Regions from separate parts of the Citricoccus alkalitolerans genome, predicted to be linked through region 3. Evidence: predicted binding sites of a transcription regulator. Region 3 holds the regulator's gene; each other region holds the start of a gene.
What was found. The regulator LexA, encoded in region 3, represses DNA repair genes until DNA is damaged. The targets are predictions, from matches to a motif close to TCGAACANNTGTTCGA.
Positions count from the first base shown of each region.

Region 1: the regulator LexA is predicted to act here: its motif matches at 1,932-1,947, upstream of ABD134_RS14120 (HNH endonuclease signature motif containing protein).
Region 2: the regulator LexA is predicted to act here: its motif matches at 1,333-1,348, upstream of ABD134_RS02510 (HNH endonuclease signature motif containing protein).
Region 4: the regulator LexA is predicted to act here: its motif matches at 2,241-2,256, upstream of ABD134_RS03830 (DUF6504 family protein).

Region 1 covers NZ_BAAALH010000002.1:1,785,755-1,789,257, forward strand. Annotated here, with positions in the region: gene ABD134_RS14115 (vWA domain-containing protein) at 1-1,697, opposite strand, end outside; gene ABD134_RS14120 (HNH endonuclease signature motif containing protein) at 2,105-3,503, shown strand, end outside.
Region 2 covers NZ_BAAALH010000001.1:559,339-562,841, reverse strand. Annotated here, with positions in the region: gene ABD134_RS02515 (LysR family transcriptional regulator) at 222-1,169, shown strand; gene ABD134_RS02510 (HNH endonuclease signature motif containing protein) at 1,469-3,286, shown strand; gene ABD134_RS02505 (3'-5' exonuclease) at 3,418-3,503, opposite strand, start outside.
Region 3 covers NZ_BAAALH010000001.1:424,287-427,789, reverse strand. Annotated here, with positions in the region: gene ABD134_RS01890 (Ig-like domain-containing protein) at 1-100, opposite strand, end outside; gene ABD134_RS01885 (LysM peptidoglycan-binding domain-containing protein) at 211-570, opposite strand; gene lexA (transcriptional repressor LexA) at 782-1,525, shown strand; gene ABD134_RS01875 (hypothetical protein) at 1,530-2,426, shown strand; gene ABD134_RS01870 (ATP-dependent DNA helicase) at 2,423-3,503, opposite strand, start outside.
Region 4 covers NZ_BAAALH010000001.1:855,815-859,317, reverse strand. Annotated here, with positions in the region: gene ABD134_RS03835 (DNA polymerase III subunit alpha) at 1-1,697, opposite strand, end outside; gene ABD134_RS03830 (DUF6504 family protein) at 1,697-2,026, opposite strand; gene ABD134_RS03825 (SOS response-associated peptidase) at 2,390-3,217, opposite strand; gene ABD134_RS03820 (PKD domain-containing protein) at 3,279-3,503, opposite strand, start outside.

The DNA of each region.
Region 1 (3,503 bases), on a different contig from region 3:
GTGACGACGAGGAGCACCGGCTGCAAGGTGGGGTGCTGGCGGAAGAATCGGGTGGCGAGCATCAGCCCGTGGTGCAGATTGGTGCCCTGTTCGCGCATGGGCGGCAGGGCGGTGAGCTCGTCGATGTCCACTCGCTGGGCGTAGCGGCCGAACTGCACGAGTTGCAGCTGGTCGCCGCGGAAGCGGGTCGCGACGAGGTGGTGCAGGGCCAGCGCGGTGCGCTTCATGGGCACCCAGCGCCCCTCGGCCGCCATCGAGAAGGAGGTGTCCACCAGGAGTGCCACGGCGGCCTGGGTGCGGGCCTCGGTCTCCTGGACCTCGACGTCGGCCACCTCGATCCGCAGACCGGTCCGGGGATTCCTGCCCTCGGCGACCATGCGGCTGATCGCGTTGGTGACGGTCTGGGTGACGTCCCAGGGCTCGACATCCCCGTACTGCCACGCCCTGCTCGATCCGGTGAGTTCGCCGGCAGCCCCGGCCAGTCGGGTATCGCGCTGGCCCTGCCGGCCCGAGAGGCGGCCCGCGGCGTCCTTGAGCAGGGTGGTGCCGAGTTTGCGAACCGCCTTCGGGGAGAGTCTCACGTCACCGTCGGTGCCGCGTTGCAGCAAGCCACTGTCCCTGAGGGCCTTCTCGAGTCGTTCGAGAGTCCTGGCATCGGCGGCGGCCTCGTCCCCGAGCTGGCGGGACAGGCGGTCCACATCCACGTCTGACAAGGTGGAACCAGGAGCGGACTGGGAAAGCTGGTCGCTGAGCTGATCGAGTTCGGCCAGGTCTTGGAAGACCCCGGTTCCGTCTCCGAGGCCGAGCCCCTGGTCGCCGTCGAACTGTTCGGCACCGGTCCAGTCCTCGCCGGGGCGCAGGCCTTGGAGATTGGCGTCGAGACGGTTCAGCTGGTCCAGGAGGTCCGCCGATCCGAAGGCCTGTGCAGACAGGGCCATCAGTTCTTCACGCTGCTCTGGGGACATGGAGCGGAGCATGCGTTGGGCCGCCGCGGAGCGCTCGGCGAGGGCGTCGATCAGCTCGTCAATGTCTTTCGGATCTTCTGGGAACTGGTCACCGTGCTGGGCCATGAAGTTTCGGAAGTCCTCGGGGGTGTCCTCGCCTCGGGCATGCTTGTCCAGCAGATCGTTGAGGTCCCGGAGCATGGCGGCGATGGCCGTCCGGTCCTGCTCGGTGGCATTCTCCAGCGCGTTCTTCATGCCGGCGAACCGCTGGTCGAGTAGCTCGCGGCCGAGCAGGTCCTTGATCTCCTCGAAGGCGCGGCGCGCGGTGTCCGACTGCCAGTCATAGTCAGCCAATTCCGTGACGGCGGCGGCAGTGGAGGCAGGGAGGTTCTGCAACTGCATCTCCCGGAACGCCCGGTCGGTGTCGTCCATCCGGATGTCGCGGGCCAGCTGTTTGCGCTCCTCGAGTACGGCTTCGTCCAGCAGTTTCTTCGCCTCCTGGAGGGTGCCGTCCAGGCGGTGCCGGTTGAGCAGGTCCCGACGCTTCTGCTGGACGCGGCCGGCGAGTTCGTCCAGACCGGCCATCGTCCGCCCGCCGCGGCGCAGGAACTCGCGCAGGGCCTGCGCGGGGGAGTATCCGGCCATGACGTCATCGGCCACGGCGTCGAGTGCCTCGGAGAGGTCGATCGGCGGTGCGAGTGGATCGGGGCCGCCGTCGTAGCGGCCGTAACGTGAGGACTGGTGGTGTCTCACGGTGACTCCTTCCCCTGATGCGGGGTCTCAGCCTTCCATCGTCACTCTACGTCTTCCCGACGCCGGCGCCACCAGGTTTTCCGGACTCGTTGCGGTGGTCTTGGGGTGGCCGACGGCTTGCCGCCCACTTGCCGGCGTCGCTGTGCGGCGGCCGCCTCCTGCACAGGCCTCCCCTGCTCGGAGTGTTGTCCGCAAGGGAAGGGTGAGGCCTCTGACCACATCCGGGCACTGTGATCGAATGGGTGTACTAGTCAATCCGATGGGCATCGATCGACGGTCTCTCACCTGTCGAGAAGCCTACGAATCGTCATCGGGCATGACATGGATGGTGGGCATGACATGGACGGCGGGCATGACATGGATGAGCAGGACCGGCTTGGGGACAAACGGGGGTGGCAAGGACGGTGTTGATCGATCAGGACGGCGCGTCCTCTCTGGACCTGACCGAACTCCTGGCAGCCGCCGGCGTGCTGGTGGAGGAGGTGGCGGTACGGGCCGCTGACCGTGGCCTGCTGGGGTACCTCGACCGCTTCGCTGCCGAGCCGGAGGTGGATCGGTCGGCGCAGTGGGGCCTCTATGCCCATGTTGCCGATCAGGAACCCGGCGAGGATGTCCACGGTGCCGATGAGACACCCGGCGAGACGGCGACCGATTCCGGTACTGACATCCATCAGGGCCAGGCAACGGTGGCGTCCTTGCCGATCGTTCTGGCTCAGGTGGAGGAACTGTCCCGGTGGCTCGATTCAGCTCGGACCGGATTGGCAGGGCATACGGATCGGGTCTTCGACCTCCACGCCACCCGGCGTGAAGTGTTGGGGATACCGGAGGGCAAGACTGCGTACCCCAATGGCGCGGACTATCTCCGGCAGACCTTGCGCATCCACCGGGTCGAGGCGAAGAAGAGAGTGACGCGGGCGCTGTGTGTGCTGGCCAGCCACGACCCGACCAGCTTGCAACCCGATGCCGTGGTCCCTCCGAAAATGCCGGAACTAGCTCGGGCTGTGGCTGAGGCCACCATGGATTCGGCCTCGGTGGACACCGTGGCGGCAACCCTGGCTGAGGCTGTCCGGGATGCTGGGCTGGCCGGTGCCGATCCAGACCTCGTCCACGACCTGGTCACGGAAGGGGAGCGGATCCTCGTCGGACATGCCTGCCAGTCAGATCCTGAAACCGTGAGAAAGGTCTGCTCGCACTGGCGCCAGCGCTTCGATGCGTTGGTCAACCCGGATGGTCTGGAACCGACGGAAGCCCAGGCCAACGCAGCTCAAGGGTTGTTCTACCAGGGCAGGGGCCAGGCCAACTTGCATCGGTGGCTGCTGATGGCTACGGATCTCCAGCATGAGGTCCTGCAGACCATCGCCGCCGATGCCACCAATCCTCGCAAAGACCCGCGCAAGGACGAGGGCACGGGTACAGAAACCGACTCCGGTGCGTTGACAGGGTACGAGGATGGCACGTCGGCTCACAGTGAGGCTGACCCGGGAAGTGCCACCGTTGCGGAGCCCTGGACCGACCAGGTCCTGGAGATGAAGGCACTGGACCCACGCAGTCTCGCGCAGAAACGGCTCGATGGACTGGTGAGCGCCCTGACCGGCGCCATGGCCCTCACGTCGACGCATACACAGTGGTCGAGGGACGGTGCAGAGGGCACTATGGGCACCGACTGGCCGGACGCAGGCGGTGGGTCACGGCCCCAGGTGCTGGTGACGATCGACTACCAGACCCTGGCCGGACAATTCCGAGAGCATCAAGCCGCCGTTCCGCCGGAAGCGACCAGCCACCTGCTCTCCCAGGCTGCCTATACCG
Region 2 (3,503 bases), 140 kb from region 3:
ACCTCCATCGAGTTCACGGTCGGTCCCGCAGCGGTTCGCCCCCGGCGTGTGCTCCGGTGCGTGCTTCGGTGAATATTCGGTTCCAGCCGGATCGGCTCCGGCTCGTACTCCCAGCGTGGAGGGGGTTGCCGTTGGCGTCTATCGCCGGTTCCTGCACGATGCCGTGTACTGGGACTACAAGGTATCCCCCGCGATAGAGGCCCACCCCTATGCTGACGCGCATGGAGTTGTCGTTGCGTCGGCTGAGGATGCTGCGGGAGTTGCATCTTCGCGGCACCGTGACCGCCGTGGCGGCCGCCCTGCACTACAGCCCTTCCGGCGTCTCCCAGCAGTTGGCCCAGCTGGAGCGCGACGTCGGCGCCCGGCTCGTGGAGCGGCACGGTCGCCGGCTGCTGCTCACCAATCTGGGGCTCGTCCTCGCCGAGCATGCCGAGCAGATCCTCGGCTCAGTGGACCGGGCGACAATGGCCCTGGAGCAGGCTCAGAACGGGGTGACGGCGCGCCTCACCGCGGGAGTCTGGGCGTCCGTGGCGTCCAGTCTCGTGCCGCAGGCCTTGTCCAGTCTGGCGGTGCGGTATCCCGGAATCGAGGTCCGCACCGTGGAGTTGGATCCCGAGCAGACGGCGGGAGCGGTCAAGGACGGCACCTTGGATTTCTCCTTCGTCATCGACTACTCGGTGACGCCGGTGGCCTGGGAACCCAACCTGACCCGGACGATCATCGCCGTGGAGCGGCTCCACGCCGCCGTGCCCGCCGGGATGATCCCCTCCGGGACGGTGCGGCTGGCGCAGCTGGCCGACTATCCGTGGATTCTGGCCCGGGAGAGCGACCACTTCGGCCTTGCGGTCCGCATCGCCTGCCGTCAGAAGGGCTTCGACCCGAGGATCGTCCACACGGTCGCCGAACAGCCGACAGCCCTGGCCATGGCCGCAGGCGGGCTCGGGGTGACACTGGTGTCCGATCTCGCGCTGGAGCTGATCCCAGACGGAGTGGACATCATCGCCTTGGAGGAACCGGTGATGAGGACGGTCTCCATCGCCTATCGGGCCTCCCCCACACGCCGTCCATCGCTTGAACTCGTCATCAACGCGATCCGCACGGCCGCGGCCGAGAAGGGACTGGCGATGGGTTCAGCCCCGGTCTCATCCGAGCCCGCTGCGGAGTCCTGAGCCGCTGCGGGGTCCTGAGTCCTGATTTCACTGTTCTCACTATCATCACCACCCACTGCGTCCGCTTCGTCTGCTTCGTCCGACGCAGTACTTCACACCATGGGTTTTTCCCTCAGCCGTCCACATTCCGGTGGAGAGTGCTTATCTCGTCCCTTGCCCGTGATCGAATATATGTACTAGCACGAAGGGTCGGAGGCTCGAAGGTGGCGTTCACATCGGACAGGCCAATAGGACCGCCAGGGTCCCCAGGGCCGCCAAGGCTGCGCTAGGGCGACGACAGACGGAAGGAGGGCGCAGTCATGACAGCTGAAGAGAAGGCGCCCGCGCATGGCCTGGACGAATTGGCCGAGTGGGCCACTCCGGAGGTCCTTGATGTCGCTCGCCACGCCTTGGAGCTACTGGCCGAGCGGCTCTCCGGCCCCACCACGGTCGATGCCTTCGACCGCGTGGTCCCTCCACCTCCTGACCAAGACTGGTCGGGGCTGATCTCGCTCACACCGATTGTCCCGGGAGAGTCCCCCCACGGACGCGACTTCGTGGCAGCACCAGAGACCTTCGCGTCCGGTTCGTTACCCGTCATCCACCGTAGGGTTGAAGATCTGGGCCGTCTTCTGACTGCTGTACATACGTCATTGGCCGGTCATGCCGCCCAGGCCATGGATGAGGGCTCCCTCCGGGAGCCGATGCTCGGCATTCCCGGTGGGGCCAAGCCGTTTCGGGATGCCCCGGACTGGATGGTGAAGACCTTGCGGATCTCCCGGCCGGAGGCACGCAAACGCATCCATCGTGCCCAGCGGGTCCAGCCGCCAGTACCTGAGATCAGCGGCCACCAGCGCAGTGCCGCCTACCCCGTCCTGGCAGAGGCCTTCCTGCGAGGGCATCTCGACCCGTGCACTCTCGACCTGATCTCCACGACCCTGGACCAGACGAGAAGGGATGCAGAGGCGGCCAGCGCGGACCCCTCCTTGGCAGCGGATTGGCTGTCCCGGGGCGAGGAGACCCTGACGGCCCAGGCCACCGTCCTGGACCCGGAGTTGATGCGCCACGCCTGCGCCCGCTGGCGTCAGTGGGCGCAACACGCGCTCAACCCGGATGGGGCAGAACCTTCCGACGCCGTCCCCTCCGTCCAGCAGGGGCTTTCCTACCGAGGCAGACGACGGGGCTTCCACCTGTGGAAGATCGCCGCGAACGACCTCCAGCACGAGGTCCTCAGCACCATCGCCGGAGCCGCGACCAATCCGCGCGCTCAGATAGAAGGTATGTACGACGAAAGAGTCCAGGCTGGCGCGCAGAACACTGGTGCTCAGGGCGGTGGCGAGGCCACCCACAGCTCGACGTCGCCCACGCAGGAACCTGTCCCGGATTTCTCGATTGGAACAGGGCTCTGGCCAGATGCTGGCGTCGTGTCCGTCGACCGCCGCTCCCGTCACCAGCGCCAATTGGACGGCCTGACTTCTGCCCTCATGGGCGCATTGGCATTGGTCGAAGACAACGGCCTGCCGTCGTCCGGCGGGAACCGTCCTCTGGTCATGGTGACCATCGACTACGAGACACTCATCGGTCAGGTCGTACGCGGCCAGGCTTCCCCGGACAGAACCTCGACGGCGTCCACGTCTACAGGACCTCCACGCCCACCGAGTTTCGAAACCGACAAGGCTGATGTCCTTCCCGTCACCGCTCTCGACGTGGGCACCTTCAGATCGGAGGCGGCGTTCACCGGCCCCATCAGTCCCAGCACCATCCGCACCCTCGCCTGTGACGCAGACATCTTGCCCGTAGTCATGGGCGGCGCTGGGCAGGTCCTGGACGTGGGGCGCACACAACGGCTCTTTCCCCATCGGCTCCGCCGGGCCATCACGGCCCGCGACGGCGGATGCGCGTCACCAGGCTGCACGATGCCCGCGCCGTGGTGCGAGGTTCACCACATTCAGTGGTGGACCCACGGCGGCGCGACGAGCGTGGACAACGGGGTGTTGCTCTGCAGCCGGCATCATCACGCGGTCCACAGCGGTTCTTGGAGCATCAGCATCGAAGACGACGGCGCCCCCTGGTTCGTCCCTGCACTCTATCTGGACCCGTTCAGGACGCCCCAGCGCAACCGGTACTGGCGGGCCTAGATGGATCGGTCCGAAGCGATGAGTCAGGGCGCGTGACCGGCGCTGAGCAGCCGCAGGACTCCGGGGCTGGTGACAACGGGGCTGGTGGCAACGGGGCTGGTGGCAACGGGGCTGCATGGCCGGCAGATTGCCTATACTGCGGCGTCGGGCCAGTTGCCGTCCAGCATCTGCAGGAACTCCGGTTCAGAGACGAGTTCCACCTGTTGGCCCTGCTGAC
Region 3 (3,503 bases):
AACCGGGATAGAGGAAGGCTCCGGTGGCCACGAGGGCACCAATGGCTGAGAAGGCCACCGGGGTCGCCACAGACTTGATCTGCCTGCGCTTGTTCCCCATGAGTGCCCCGTCATCGGCAATGGATCCGCCCCACTACGAACCCAGGCCATCCTACCGTCCGGCTGGAGAGAGTCGAGCCCCCGGCACCCCCTGCGGGGGCCAGCGGGGATTCAGCCCCCGGCCGGCACGAACAACACCTGACCGGGCTGCAGATCGCCACCGTCGAGGTCATTCAGTGCGCCGATGCGCAGGATGGCCTCATTGCGGGGCGAGTCTGGAGCGGTGCGTCCGGCGATGTCCCACAGGGTGTCGCCGTAGTTAACCGTGATGGACTCGACGGCGGCCACCGGCTCGTCATCCGACGCAGCCGCCGGTGCCATCCCGTGCGCGCCGAAGAAGACAGCGGCCGCTGCGGCGAGGATCGCCAGGACAATGACGGGAAACCCCACGAAGAGGAAACGACCACGGCGGTTCAGGTGGAATCCGGCGGAGCCGGCTGCGCGGGTGTTGACCGATGCTGCAGTACTCATGCTCTTCTGCCTCTCCTCCCGGACCCCCGGGCCATCTAGAACGTGTGTTCGACTGCTTCGACATCATGTCTAGCACGCCTGTTCGAACCATGCCAAGAAAACTTCGAACATATCTTTGAATCAAGGCTGTGACTCCGGTACCGTCAGACCCAGCGACCCAGCACGAGACATCTCACCAAGACCGACGGACACGATAAGAACGGATGGTCGAATGGCCCCCCGGATTCCCCCTCCAGCCCAGGACCTGCACCGCGATCCCAGCGTCCGGCCCCTCACTGATCGTCAGCGGATCATCCTCGGATCCATCCGCTCTGCGATCGCCGCGCACGGTTATCCGCCGTCCATGCGGGAAATCGGGGACGCCGCGGGCCTGGCCTCGCTCTCATCGGTCACCCATCAACTGGGCCAGCTCGAGAAGCTGGGGTATCTCCGCAAGGATCCGGGCCGCCCGCGCGCCATGGAGGTGCTGTTGGACGAGAACGGCCGGGCCCTCGTGTCGGAGTCGGACGCCACGGCCCCCGAATCAGCCGCCACGCCGGTGGGGTCGGTGAGGACGCTGCACACGGGGGCCTCGGACGGTGATGCCGTACCGGTTCCGCTGGTGGGCAGGATCGCCGCCGGTGGGCCGATCCTCGCCGACCAGCAGGTCGAGGATGTCATGACACTGCCGCGCCAGCTGACCGGTGAGGGCGAGCTGTTCATGCTGAAGGTCTCCGGGGATTCCATGGTCGATGCCGCCATCTGCGACGGCGACTGGGTGGTCGTACGCCAGCAGAACAACGCACAGAATGGGGACATCGTCGCCGCTCTCCTGGACGACGAGGCCACGGTGAAGACCTTTCGGCAGCGAGATGGCCACACGTGGCTGCTACCGCAGAATTCTGCGTATGAGCCCATACTCGGCGATGCGGCGACGGTCATGGGTAAGGTCGTCACGGTACTCCGGGCGCTCTGAGCCCATGAACCATCGGCCTCTGCCGCCAGGCGTCCGCGTGGCGGATGCCGAGGAGTTCGTCTACACCCACGGGCGGTTGCTCGAACGCCGCCGGGTGGACCTGATGCTCCACGGCGGCGGCACTGAGGGTGTCCTGGCCGCCCTGGAGGCGTACCGCAATCCGGACGGGGGATTCGGTCATGGCCTTGAACCTGACGTTCGGTCACCGAAGAGTGAGGCGCTCTCCACGCTGACGGCCCTGGACCTCTTGGCCGGTTGGGATCTCGCCGAGCATCCCTGGGTGCGCTCTGGACTGGAATGGGTGGCCTCGACCTCCGGGCTAGACGGTTCCGTACCGTTCGTCACCGAGGCCTCCCTCGAGTGGCCCCATGCACCGTGGGTCCACCCGGTTCCGGGCGGTTCGCACCTCACGTATGGCTTCGCCGCCGCGGCCCTGCTGACGGGGTTCTCGGGCGGCTGGGCCGAGGCTGCCTCGGACTGGTGCCGCCTCCGACTGGCCCGGGCCTCGACTGTCGGTGACCTTCCCGCCTATGAGATCAAGTACGCCCTGAGGTTCCTTGCCGCGGACAGCCTTCCCCCGGAACCGGCCGACAGCTCGGTCCTGGCATCCCTCCGTGAACGGCTGTCTGCCGAGGGCTCGCTCCCCGTGGAGGGTGGCGCGGAGGACGAACGGATCCACGCGGTCGACCTGGTCCATGATCCGTGGACCGTTCCCTTCCCCTCCGACCTTCCCGGCAGGCTCGTTCCGGCAGCCGTGATGTCACGGGACCGACGGTGGCTGGCTTCCGCCCAGGACCCCGACGGCGGATGGTCCGTGGACTGGCCTGCCTGGAGCCCAGCCCCCGGCCTCGAATGGCGGGCTATTCGCACGGTCGACGCGCTAGAGATCCTGATCCGCTAGTCACCGGGACGGAGCCGTTCCAGCACGCCGCGGACCACCGAGGGATCGGCCGTGGGCCAGAAATCCGGCAGGGTCGAGCGCAGGAATGACCCATACCGTTCCGTCGCCAGCCTCGAGTCGAGGACAGCCACGACACCGCGGTCCGTCGCAGTCCTGATGAGCCGGCCGGCGCCCTGCGCCAGGCGGACTGCCGCATGGGAGGCGGAGACCGCCATGAAACCATTGCCGCCATGGCGGCTGATGTCCCTGGACCGCGCCGTGGAGAGAGGATCGTCTGGTCGCGGGAACGGGATGCGGTCGATGACCACCAGCCGGCAGGACTCGCCGGGCACGTCCACACCCTGCCACAGGCTCATGGTCCCGAACAGACAGGTGTCCTCCTCCGTGGCGAACTGCCGAACCAGGGCGGTCAGCGTGGTGTCCCCCTGGCACAGGATCGTGGGCTTCGGGCCGAGCCGGGTGCGCATCTCCGCTGCGGCATCCTCGGCGGCCCGCTTGGAGGAGAACAGGCACAGGGCACCGCCGCCGGACGCCCGCAGCAATGACTCCAGTTCGTCATAGCTCTCGGGGGCGGCGAACCGGCCTGGCTTCGGCAGGTGCCGGGCCACGTAGAGCACACCCTGCCTCGGGTAGTCGAAGGGACTTCCCACGTCCAGACCGGTCCAGGCCGGCGCACCCTCGCCCATCAGGCCGAGAGAGCCTGCCACCGGGTTGAACGATTCTCCGACGGCCAACGTGGCAGAGGTCAGCACGGCCGTGGCCTGACCGAAGAGGCCTTCGCGGAGTTTGCCGGCCACGGACAGCGGCGCCACGTAGAGCATCGGCGCCGCAGACTCGTCCCCGGGGATCCACCCGGTGCCGGGCTCGAAGTGGCCCGGACGGGAGGCCCAGAGCACCTCGGGGTGAGTGGTGTCCGGGGTCGTCTCCAGCATCCGCTCGGCCACGTCCAGGACGTCCTGCATCCGGGACCGGGCCATCTGACGTCCGCCGTCGGCCGAGGAGTCCGCGCCTCCCCCGCTCGGCTTGGAATCGCTCAGTCCCTGGCGGGCCGCATCGCGGACGGACTTGAGTGCGTTC
Region 4 (3,503 bases), 430 kb from region 3:
CCGCACGGGTGCATGGCGATGTGCCGTGGCAGCCGGTCCAGTCGCTCGGTGAGGTCCACCAGCAGGTCCAATTGCTCTTGTCCGGCGGCCCGGCCTGACTCGACCTGTTCCGCGAAACCGCGCAACTCCGGCATCCGGTCCATGGCCTCGCGGAAGCTCGATGCCGAGAACCGCCACAGTTGTTTGGCGATCGTGTCCACCTGCCCCGGTTCCATGCCGAGTGCCATCCCGGCGTCACGCACCGCTCCTCGGGCGCGGTAACCGTTCTGCATGCTCATGAGCGTGGTGCGTTCAGCCCCGAAACGCTCGAACATCGCATGGTAGACATCGTGCCGGCGGGCCGATTCCACGTCGATGTCGATGTCCGGCAGGGTCGAGCGGTCGTTGGAGAGGAAACGTTCAAAGATCAGCTCGTGCTGCATGGGGTCCACGTTTGAGATCCGCAACAGGTAATTGACCAACGACGAGGCCCCGGATCCACGTGCCGAGACCCGCACTCCCATCTTCTCGATCATCTCCACCACCTCGGCCACGGTCAGGAAGTAGCTGGCGAAGCCGAGCCGGTTGATGATGCCCAGCTCATGTTCCAACCGCTTCTCCAGGTCCTGGCCTGCTGTCGACGACGCAAAACGGGTGCCGGTATAGAGGTCCGGAAAGCGGTCGCCGACCCTGTCGAGAGTGCGGTTCCACAGTTCGCTGACCGGGTCCCCGGTGATCCCGATGACCGAGGCCTCCGGTACGGTGGGCTGCCTCCAGCCCAGGTCCGGACCGGGGTCCATGCGGCAGACATCGGCCAGGGCATAGGTGTCATCCAACAGGGCCGTGACCCCCTCAGCACTGCCGCCGGCCCGCCCGTCCGTCCCGGACCCCGCCGCCTCGCAGATCTCCAGGGCGATCCGGTGCATGGACTCCGCGGGCTTCAGCCAGCCCTGCCCGTTGGGCTGCAGGTCGGTGAGGGCCTCGAGGGAGCTCAGGGCCCGGGCGGCGTCCAGGACGTCCGCGGTGGCGGCCCCGTCCGGGGTCGCATAGCGCACCGCGTTGGTCAGCACCGCTGGCACCTTGACCTCCCGGGCGGCACGCAACATCTTCACGGCGTGGGCGGCTGACAGCTTCTCCCCCGGCGCAGAGAGATGGCAGACCACCTCCACCCGCAGGGATCCGGTGGGCAGTGCGGCCTTCCACTGGCGCAACAGCGCCCGGCCGGCCGTGTACTTACGCGCGGCCATCAGCCGTCCGACGTCGGATCCCGGCCCCAGCAGCACGAACAGTTCCGGCGGGGCACCGTGGTGCCTGCCGGCGGACCACTCAGCCAGTTCGGCCATCGTGACGTACGGCGTTCCCCCGGCAGAGCCACCCGTGGTGTGGGCATGCGCTGCCGAGATGAGTCGGACCAGCGCTCGGTATCCCGTGCCCTGTGTGCCGCCTCGGGCCAGCACGACCACCCGGCCAGCGGGATTCGACCGTTGCTTGCCCCAGGTCACCGCGAGGTCCACCCCGATCACCGGGTCCAGCCCCTGCTCCAGGCAGGCGCTGACATGCTTGACCGTGCCGTAGAGCCCGTCCCGGTCAGTGCAGGCCAGCACCTCCGCGCCGTCCGCGGCGGCGGCTGTAGCCAGCTCAGCGGGCCAGGACACCCCGTAATGGGAACTGAAGGCACTGGCCACGTGCAGATGCGGAAAGCCCGGGGTAGCGCCCATCAAGCACTCTCCTTGAGGCGCACGGCGGCGCCGTCATGGATGCGGACCAACCGCCAGCGGCCGGAGTCGACATGGTGGGAGAGATCCAAGGTCAGCAAGGGTGCGTTGCGTGCCTTCTCCAGGCGCACCTGGACCCGCCAGACCTCGTGGTCCACCAGACCGGCACCACGGCCCCGCTCTGCCCGGCGTTCCTCGGTCCACCACTTGCGCCGCTCGTACCAGCGCACCGGCTCGGCCGCCAGTGCGTAGATACGGCCGTTCCATTCCAGGCGCTCCGGCGCCCCTGCCGTGGTGCATCCAACGGCGACCGATTGAGTGAAGATTCCCATGGGACGTGATTCCTGCCCTGTTCTCGTCGTGACTTCTCATGCCGTTCTTCCGCCCTCCGGCACGTGGCCGGCGGGTTCGTCCGGAAGCAGCCCGGGCCGGCGTCGTGCCCTGCCGTCTGGGAAGGAACGGCGGACCCGAAACCGGGGCTGTCCGGTGGGGCGGTGGGAAGTGAAACGGCCGACGGGAAGGACCGGCCGCACCCCACCATGGTATTCGAACATGTGTTCTAAAACCAAGAATGAGGCTAGGGCAGAGCCCGGACACGATAGGGATCCGGGGCGGGGTCAGTGCCCGAATCCGGGGCTGACATGGGCCCGGCGGATGTAGAACGGAGCCTGGCTAGAGCCGGAACATCAAAGCCGTCAGAGCAGGGATTCCAGGGGTTCGATGAGCTCCGGACCATTATTGCGGACGTTGCCGACAGCAGTGCCCACCTCATCAAGAGTCCAGGCGGACGCGGTCCGATAGGCCTGCTCGCGCACCTGAGCCACCAGAGCCTCGGCCGCCTCCGCGGATGGGAGCTTCACGGGGTCCAGCCAGGCGTCCAGGGAGTCTCGGTCCAGGGGCAGCGGGAGCCGGTCGTGCAGTCCACCCAGCTGCTCCAGGATGCCGAGCCCCGCCTGGTTCACACCGCCCCTCCGGGCCGACTCGAGATCAGCGGCGTCCGGCGAGGGCCCCGTGAGGATGGTGCAGCTCAGCAGCCACCGTCCCGGATCACCCTCCGGCATGGATTCGTCCCTCCACCACTCGTAGAGTCCCGCGAAGTAGGTCGGCGAGCCGTCTGCGGAGTGGACGTAGAAGGGACGCTTCTTCGCAGACTTGGGTGCGCCCATGTCCGGCTTGAGCCATTCGTAATAGCCGTCCACGGGGACGGCACAGCGGCGGGCCTTCACCGCGGAGCGGAACGTCGGCTTCTCCGTGACGGATTCAGACCGCGCGTTGAAAGCTCTCGAGCCGACGGACAGGTCCTTGGCCCACGGCGGGACCAGGCCCCACCGGGCCACGTGGATCTCCCGGCGCGTTCCAGCCTCGGAGCCCGACGTCGGCACGGCACGTTCCAGCACCACGGCCACGTCATCGGTGGGCGCCACATTCCAATTCGGTGGCAACACCAGTTCCTCGTCGACGTCCGCACCCGAGTCCGCCACCAGGTCTCCGATGGCCCTGGCCATCACATACCGTCCACACATGGCTTCAGTCTGCCGCAATCCCTCATCGGACGGTCAACCGCCGTGGATCAACCTCCAACGATCAATCTTCGACGAACGGGCTGCCGCAGGCCCAGCCCTCGGGGTTCTCATGGCAGTCGTCGGCGACGTTCTTGGACTGCGACCGCCAGATGTCCGCAGTGACCGCTTCACTCGGGATCTCGGCGGTGCCCGGGATCGCGATCCAGGGACCATCGTTGACAGAGAATTGGCCCCGGTAGGACGTCGTCAGCCCCACGGGGTACTGACCGGTGTCCTCATAGACGTG